2 regions of the Shewanella sp. WXL01 genome follow, and region 2 is predicted to be linked to the other one. Evidence: predicted binding sites of a transcription regulator. Region 2 holds the regulator's gene; the other holds the start of a gene.
The links. Region 2 encodes LexA, which represses DNA repair genes until DNA is damaged. Its sites were predicted from a motif close to TACTGTATNNNNATACAGTA; they were not measured.
Positions count from the first base shown of each region.

Region 1: a site for LexA is predicted at 2,361-2,380, ahead of imuA (translesion DNA synthesis-associated protein ImuA). Genes of this name have one in related genera too.

Region 1 covers NZ_JAAIKQ010000004.1:84,009-88,510, forward strand. The annotation lists gene G3R49_RS11820 (hypothetical protein) at 110-577, shown strand; gene G3R49_RS11825 (YdcH family protein) at 688-903, opposite strand; gene udp (uridine phosphorylase) at 1,270-2,028, shown strand; gene imuA (translesion DNA synthesis-associated protein ImuA) at 2,388-3,068, shown strand; gene G3R49_RS11840 (DNA polymerase Y family protein) at 3,084-4,481, shown strand; gene G3R49_RS11845 (error-prone DNA polymerase) at 4,481-4,502, shown strand, end outside.
Region 2 covers NZ_JAAIKQ010000009.1:35,487-39,988, reverse strand. The annotation lists gene plsB (glycerol-3-phosphate 1-O-acyltransferase PlsB) at 1-1,851, opposite strand, end outside; gene lexA (transcriptional repressor LexA) at 2,093-2,710, shown strand; gene G3R49_RS16470 (SulA-like leucine-rich domain-containing protein) at 2,707-3,219, shown strand; gene coxB (cytochrome c oxidase subunit II) at 3,917-4,502, shown strand, end outside.

The DNA of each region.
Region 1 (4,502 bases), on a different contig from region 2:
ATATTGAGCGTTTAGGTCTATTGTCTAGCAGCAATACCGCATTTGCTGCTTATTACGGAAATAGTAAAATTAGTGAAACTCAATTTCGCGAATTAATTAAGGGTTAGCCATGTTGAAAACTGTGAGTCATTGTTTGGTTGCTTTAGCGCTTTTTGTCGGCGTTGCCGGTAAGGCCATTGCATTAGAAGCGGGTGAGAAGTTAGCTGCGTTAGCGCTTAATGATCAATTTGAGAAACCTTTGCAGCTAGAAGAGCAAACCCAATACTTGTTGTTCAGTAAAGACATGGCTGGCGGTGAAGTCGTGCAAGAGGCGTTAACTGAAAACCCAGTGGCGGCAAGTGGCAAGCTAGTCTACTTCGCCGATATTAGCGGTATGCCATCGCTAATCGCGCGTTTTGTGGCTATCCCTAAGATGCAGGATTATGACTTTGTACTTGGGCTTGATAGAGAAGGTGAGGTGACAGCAAGTCTACCTGTAGAGGAGAAAGCCGCGACCTTAATTGAGCTTGATAACTTCAAAGTGAAAAGTGTTAGCTTTTTTGAAAGCGCTGATGAACTTAAACAAGCATTGAAATAGGCTTCGAAGCCTTAGTGCTAGTCAACTTAGTTTGACTTAACTTAATTTTACTCAGAATAGAAAAGGACGCTTATGCGTCCTTTTTTGTTTTAACTTGCGCTGTGTTTTCACTAGTTTTGATGCTTCAGCAAGATGGCGTAAATCTCTTCTTTAAGGTGTAACTTTTTAGACTTTAGTAATTTCACATCTGGCGTAGTGTCACTACTCGCATGAGCCTCTTGCTTTTTGATTTCTTCATCTAGACGATTGTGTTCGTCGAATACTTTAAGGAAGTGGGCGTCAGTGGTTTTTAGTTTAGTGATCAGCTCGCGATGCTCTGGAAACATAGGCAACTCCTGTTAGGTTATAGATCAAAGTTAAAGCGAAGACTGTTAACTTCAGACTATGCTTATCCAGTCAGGTTTAGCTTGATTTACATCAAAATTTTGTTTGTTTTTTGTTAATGGATTTGGCGTGTTACTTACTCGTGTTCGCCTTAGTACACAAAACCTTTAGTGAATGATTAGCAAGTGAAAAATGCGAGTGGGATAGTTATCTTTTGAGCCTATAACTGTCATTAGCTTGTCATGATATATCGCGAACATTCAAACTAGCTAAGTCAACTTGTGTGATCCAGTTAACCTTTTTATGGTGTAGACTAAGTTAAAGTTTCGTGAACGGTCGTTTCAAAAATAAGATAATAGGGGTTCAACATGTCTGATGTATTTCACTTAGGATTAACAAAAAGCATGTTAGATGGTGCCACTTTGGCAATTGTGCCGGGTGATCCTGAGCGGGTTAAACGCATCGCAGAGCTGATGGAAAATGCCACTTTTCTTGCCAGCCACCGTGAATACACCTCATACCTAGCTTACATAGATGGTAAGCCTGTGGTTGTGTGTTCAACAGGTATTGGTGGGCCTTCAACGTCGATTGCTGTTGAAGAGCTAGCCCAGCTAGGAGTTAATACTTTCCTTCGTGTAGGCACAACAGGTGCAATTCAACCACATGTTAACGTGGGTGATGTGATTGTGACTCAAGCATCGGTGCGCCTTGATGGTGCCAGCTTGCACTTTGCGCCGCTAGAATTCCCTGCTGCAGCAGACTTTGACTGTACTACTGCCATGGTTGCAGCGAGTCGTGATGCTGGTCTTGAGCCTCATATTGGTATCACAGCCTCATCAGATACTTTCTACCCAGGACAAGAGCGTTATGACACAGTGTCTGGTCGCGTAACTCAGCGTTTTGTAGGGTCGATGAAAGAATGGCAAGCCATGGGCGTACTTAACTATGAGATGGAGTCAGCTACGTTATTTACCATGTGTGCGTCGCAAGGTTGGCGCGCAGCTTGTGTTGCTGGTGTCATTGTAAACCGTACCCAGCAAGAAATTCCTGATGAAGTGACCATGAAGCAAACCGAGACCAGTGCGGTGTCGATTGTTGTTGCTGCGGCGAAGAAACTACTTAGTTAAGTTTTCATAAGTCAGCGTCATAACCAAAATCAATGTTATGACTAAAGTTAGCGTTACAAATAAAAGGTGCCTCGGCACCTTTTTTGTTTTGACCCCTAAACCATCTACTTCAGTCGGTGGTTATCATCAATTAGGCTTTGCCTATAACTTTTAGTGTGCTTCAGATCTGGCTAACACAAAGCCACGTTCGTCATAAGGTTTTAATACCCTAGATGTTTTCCCCTGAATAACTTCATCTATGGTTTGCAGATAAAACTTTGCTTAAAGAGTTGCTATAAGGGCATCCTTTTATAGAAAAGATATTTATTTAGCAAATAGCTCATTATTAGTTATACTGTATAAATATACAGGTATTTGTGATGACTAATTTAATTGAGCTACTTCAACATCAGCACCTTGTGTGGCAGGGCTCAGCTCAGGTTGCTCCTAAGGCAACAACGACTGGGTTTACTGAGCTAGATGAGCATTTGGCTGGTGGTTTTCATACGACAGGTGTGACTGAAATTCAGAGTGAGTCAGGTGTTGGCGAGCTGCGTTTGCTTATGCCTGTTTTGGTTGAGGCAAAAGTGCAGCAACGGTTAATTGTGTTTATTGCTCCTCAAGGGCTGATTTCGGCGCAGGCGCTTGCGGCTCAAGGTATTGAGCTAGATAAGGTGCTGACCATCTATCCAAAAGATCAGCAGCAGGCACTGTGGACTGCGGAGCAGTGTTTGCGAAGTGGTGCTTGCCATAGCGTGTTGATGTGGAGTTATCAAGCGCTTGAAATTCATCATGTTAAGCGTTTGCAGGTGGCAAGTGAGACCGGTAATTGCCGGCAGTTTATTCTACGTGAGGGTAAGGCTGAGTCGTTATCGCTACCTTTTGATTTAAGCCTATCTTTACAAACCCATGCTAAGGGCGTGACGGTAAAAATTAATAAGCGTAAGTGCGGTTGGCCGTCTGAGGCATTTCACATCAATATGGTTGATCGCTGGCCAAGCTTAACTCAGCAAGCACTGCCAGATAATTTAATCCCATTTCCGCAAGTGCAAACTGGTTAGTATTGCGAGAGTATTATGGCTTTGTGGTTGTATCTTCACTTTCCTTCTTTGCAGCGCGACACCTTGTATCATGATTGCGAGCTGCCGTTGATCATTGTTGATGGCAGACAAAATGAGGTGGTGCAGTTAACGAGCGCGGCTAAGCAAGAGGGCATACAGCTGGGTATGGGTTTAGGTAGCGCGGCATCCTTATGCACTAGTTTACAAGTCTTACCTTATGATGAAGCCACCGAAGCTAAAACGCTTAAGCAAATCGCCCGTTGGCTGTATTTGGTAACGGCCGATATTGCCCTTTATCCACCAAATGGTTTGCTAGTTAAAGTCAGTAATATGCTGACCTTGTATAAAGACTTAGGTCAGTACTGGCAAAAGTTGCAGAGCCATTTAAAGCACTTTGCGGTGGAGTTTCACTACTGCACTGGTTTATCGCCTTATGGCGCACGTATGTTGGCGCGAAAGGGGATTAATCAGGTCAGTGACAATAAAGACTGGCTTAACGCTCAGGTAGCTAAATGCGCCTTGATTGAGTCCGATCTTGAGCCTAAAGCCATTACCAGTTTGCAAAAGGTTGGAGTGCAGCAATTTAGTGACTTGTTGCGCTTACCGCTGGCTGATTTATCCAAGCGTTTTAATCTTAATGTGGTTAATTATATTACTCGGCTTACAGGCACGGTTGAGCACAAGGTTGAGTTTTACATTCCTGCCGAGGCTTTTGAGCAATATCTTGAGCTTTATTATGAAGTGTCGAATTTACAGTTTCTAGAAAAGCCCATCACCAAGCTTTATAAGCGACTCGAAACCTATTTAAAACTAAGGGACAAGCTAGCTTGTGAGTTATTAATTACTCTGCATCAGCGTGATAAAGATGATCTGCAATTAACAGTAGCTGCGGCGCAAGGTGAGTACAAAGCCAGTAAGTGGTGGCAGCTAACTAATTTGTGCCTGGAGTCGGTTGATCTAGCCGCGCCTGTGATTGGCGTTAGCGTTAAGGCAAGTCGGGTGGTGAATCAATACGCTGAGCGTAATGATTTATTTCAAGGCTCTCAAGGCAGCCTTAGCGCCACTGAGTTAGTATCGATTTTAACTGCTAAATTAGGCGAAGATAGAGTGCAAGGACTTAGCATAGGTCAAGACCATCGCCCTGAGCTGGCAAATCAGCTATGCCCACCTTTTACGGTATCGAATGAGTTAAATGGTGATATTCCCCTACGCCCCAGCGTTATGTTGGCAACGCCTGTTGCGCTCAATGAACATGTGACCTTACAGCCTTATCCTGAGCGAATTGTCACCGGCTGGTGGGATAGCCAGCAAGCTGTGAGAGATTACTTTATTGGCCGCAGTGATTCTGGTCGCTGGCTGTGGTTATTTCGTAATGCAGATAAACAGTGGTTTGTGCATGGAGTTTTTAGCTAATGCACTATCCCACTTCTCCTT
Region 2 (4,502 bases):
AATGATGTTGTTACGGTAGTAACTCATGGTGATACTTGTTTGCTCATCAAGTGAGATAATCTCACCCATGGTGTCTTTTTCAGAGACAAACTTATTCAGCGCTAATCCTTGGTCGATAACCGAAGCGCCATCACCGTCCACCACCGAGGTGTAGCCTGTGTATGGCACCTTGTTGAGTAGATTGAGATAAAGATTTAACTGCTTCTCTAGCTGGCTGCGCTCTAGTGCATTTTGCTCAGTAGCCAGTAACGCTAGACTACCTAAAGTGACGGCAGAAACCGCCGCGGCGCCGTTAATATTGGTCATCACGCGATTGGCTAAATCATTGACAGCTGGCGTTAACCAGCTTGGCTTTTGTTCTTTATCTTTTGCCATTTCTTCACGCCAATCAGGTGATTGCTGAGTTAAGAAATTTTGCAGGTTAATCGGCTCACCAAAATTAACGTAGCCATGGCCAAAGTTACCCAGTTTGCGAATAATGCCGAATACTTGCCAAACAGACTCTTTCTTTTTCTTCTTGCCGCTTAGCTCTTTATGATAAGTCGCCACTTCCATCACATGGTCGTAACCCAGATAAACTGGCACTAGCGTGACAGGTCTTTCAATGCCGCGCAGCACGCTGTTCACAGTCATAGCTAACATACCGGTTTTAGGCGCTAGCAAGCGCCCGGTGCGTGAGCGACCACCTTCGGTGAAGTACTCTACTGAGTAGCCCTTGGTAAACAGCTGATCTAAATACTCACGAAATACCGCGGTGTATAACTTGTTACCATTAAAGCTGCGGCGAATGAAGAAGGCGCCGCCGCGGCGGAACATAGGGCCAGCTGGCCAGAAGTTAAGGTTAATACCTGCTGCAATGTGCGGCGGCACCATACCTTGGTAATAAAGAATGTAAGACAGCAGTAGGTAGTCCATGTGGCTGCGATGACAAGGCACATATACAATCTCGTGGCCATCATGGTGCAACTGACGAATTTGCTCCGCGCCGCGAATTTTAATACCGCTGTATAGCTTATTCCACAGCCAGGTTAAAAAGCGCTCAGCGATACGAATTAAACTGTCTGAATAACCTGCCGCTATCTCATCAATATATTTAACCGCAGTTTCCTTTGCCTTCTCCTCTGTGACTTTCTTGTTGGCAGCTTCTTCCTTAATCGCTTTTTGTACTGCTTCAGACTTCAGTAATGAGTCAAACAATGAGTTACGATTTGGCAGTTGCGGCCCGGTCATCACCTTGCGTTGACGACCAAAGTGTACACGGGCAACACGGGTAAGCTTTTGCGCGATGGCTTTATCACTGCCATGCTCGTCTGCCATAAATCTAAGTGATACAGCATTTGAGAACTGCACGAAGTTATGACGACCTAAAAACATAATCATCAGCCACTTGCGCAACCAGGTTGGGTTCTGACGCTCTAGCACAGCCGCTTTCATGGTGTCATCTTCTTTGCCCGGGGTACGCCCCCAATACAAGCTCACTGGCACCAGCTGAATATCTAATTCAGGACGCTGGCGATGCACAGTTAACAGATTGGTAAAATAGCTCAGAAACTTGTCGCCACTTTCGCGGCGACCAAAAATCGGCTTACGTCCTTCAAGGCAAACAACCCTAGGCACCGTCAAACCGTCGATTTCTAGCGGCTCATACGGGCTTGGCATACCAAAGCCTGAGGTGATTTCACTTAATGCAGCGGTGTCGCTAATCGACTCCGTCTTCATCACGTAAACAATGGGCTTATCTTTATCGAGATTTAAGTCATCAAAAGGGTCTTCAGGAACAACAATCGTGTGTACCATCCACTTTTGAACCCAGCGCAACGCGCGTAATACTAGCGAATCTGGTTTTGACATAGTTGTGATTATGAATTCTACGGACAAATAATGCCGCATAGGATAACAGAATATCGTCGGCTAACACTATGAGTTATCAATCGTTAATCAAACCACCAGCACACAGTAGTTTTCAGAGCACACTGACTCAGAGTTCGCTAACTCACTAATAGCCTTTCGAAAAAATAATATTGGTTAATACTTGCACGAACCCAAACACTGTATATAATGACAGTCACTGTATAAAAAAACAGGATTCAACATGAGACCATTAACGCCGCGCCAAGCAGAAATTTTAGAGCTAATTAAAACCAATATTGCAGAAACTGGCATGCCACCTACTCGTGCAGAGATTGCCAAGCGTCTTGGGTTTAAAAGTGCCAACGCTGCTGAGGAGCACTTAAAAGCGTTAGCTCGTAAAGGCTGTATTGAAATCATGCCTGGCACGTCTCGCGGTATTCGCCTCCCTCAAGACGAAGAAGCACAAAACGATGGTCTGCCGTTAATTGGTCAAGTTGCTGCGGGTGAACCGATTTTGGCGCAGGAACATGTTGAACAGCATTACCAAGTTGACCCAGATATGTTTAAACCTTCTGCTGACTTTTTACTACGCGTGCGCGGCGACAGTATGAAAGACATTGGTATTTTAGAAGGTGACTTACTTGCGGTGCATAAAATGCAACAAGCAAGAAATGGTCAAGTGGTTGTCGCTCGCGTTGAAGATGATGTCACAGTAAAACGTTTTGAAAAGAAAGGTAATACAGTACTGCTACATGCTGAAAATGAAGACTACTCACCAATTAAGGTCGACTTAACCTGTGAGAGCTTAACCATTGAAGGCTTGGCAGTTGGTGTGATTAGAAATGGAGATTGGTCATGAATAACTTAATGGGAAATGCACCTCGCCACCCTGGTATGTGGACTGATGGCTCAACAGGCTGCACCGATCTTCAAGCACAACCTAGCATTAATACTGTGCGCTCAAAAACTCAAGGCGAGCAAGAGCTAAAAGCATTGGCACCTCAACTCGCTACGCTGAGTTTTCAAGGTCGCTGGATTGTACTGATCAATCCTCCACATATTAGCTACAAACAACTTCTTGCTAACGCAGGCGTCCGTACTGACCGGGTATTGTTGGTGCATGCAAAAGATGAAATTGAAACCCTGTGGGCCACTGAGAAAGCCCTTACCAGTGGTACATCTAGCGCAGTCGTTAGCTGGACCAGCAATCTAGATGACCGTGACAGTCGCCGCCTACAACTAGTAGCAAAAAGTGCTCGCGCTCTAGGTCTAGTTATCCAAGAGCAACAAGCAAGCGAACTTGCTAATCAAGCTGTTAACCCTGCAAGTATCACTGGCAAAATGAATAATTTCGCAGCAATTCATTAATTTTTTATTGCGAGTAGGGCCTGTTGCTCTTTGCTGATTAGAATTTGTTCGAATTAAAAGCACTTTAATCGAGGCGTGAGCGATGACGTCTAGTCACCTACACAAATTCGCTCACAACAAAGAGTAAAGTGCTTTTAAACGAACCTTTCAGGCAGCGCTTGTTGTCATTTCTACTGTGTTAACGACTTATCATGTGGAACAACCACACATCAAAGTCGTTGCCTTGTATAAATTTCCAACAAGCAGCTGCAAAAATAATCTTGAAAGATTAACAGGCCCTACAACTCAAGCCCTGCCATAGTTGCAGGGCTTTTTGTTACTTTTTTAAGCCATTTTTCAAGCTATTACCGATAAAAGTGATCTTGATCAATATTTAAACTGCAAGTAATGTTAAATCAAGGTGGCTGATTTTTACGCGCCATCTAAATATAAAAAACGTGAATCCACATAGATTGGAACACGTCAAATCAGAGTTGATAAATTCAGTCGTAGGTATCTCGAGCGGTAAACACCCGTAGTCGTGCAGCAGTAATGCTAACCAAGCCATAGTGCTTATTAGCATCGAAGTATTCTCACCGCCACCGATACTTTGAAGTCATCAAGCTTTTTTGGGAACCGAAGAGTTTGCATAGAGCAGAGACTTACTGTGTGACTCTTCTTTGTAGTTGCTATTCGCAATTGGCAGAGGAGAAGTCTTGTGAAGCAATGGTTGTATTGTGCGCTATTGGGGTTACTAGCTGTAGTAGCACCGCGCCTTGTGGCAAGCGAAATGCCCCTAAACATGACCCAAGGTGTCACTAATATTAGTGGTCAAGTGTATGACCTACACATGATCATTTTGTATATTTGCTGCGCCATTGGTTTTTTGGTGTTTGGAGTAATGATTTACTCCATGATATTCCACCGCAAATCAAAAGGCGTTGAACCCGCTAAATTTCACCATAGCACCAAAGTTGAGGTGATATGGACGGTTATCCCTTTCCTTATCCTTATCGGTATGGCTATTCCTGCGACCAAGACTTTGATCGCCATGGAAGACCCATCGAATGCTGACTTAACGATTAAGGTAACGGGTTCACAATGGAAGTGGCATTACAGCTACTTTAACGAAGACGTCGAGTTTTTCAGCGTGCTATCGACCCCAAGAGATCAAATCGAGGGCGACGCCACTAAAACCGATACCTACTTACTGGAAGTAGACAAGCCTCTCGTCATCCCCACCAATCGTAAAGTGCGCTTTTTAATGACTTCAGATGATGTGATTCACTCCTGGTGGGTACCCG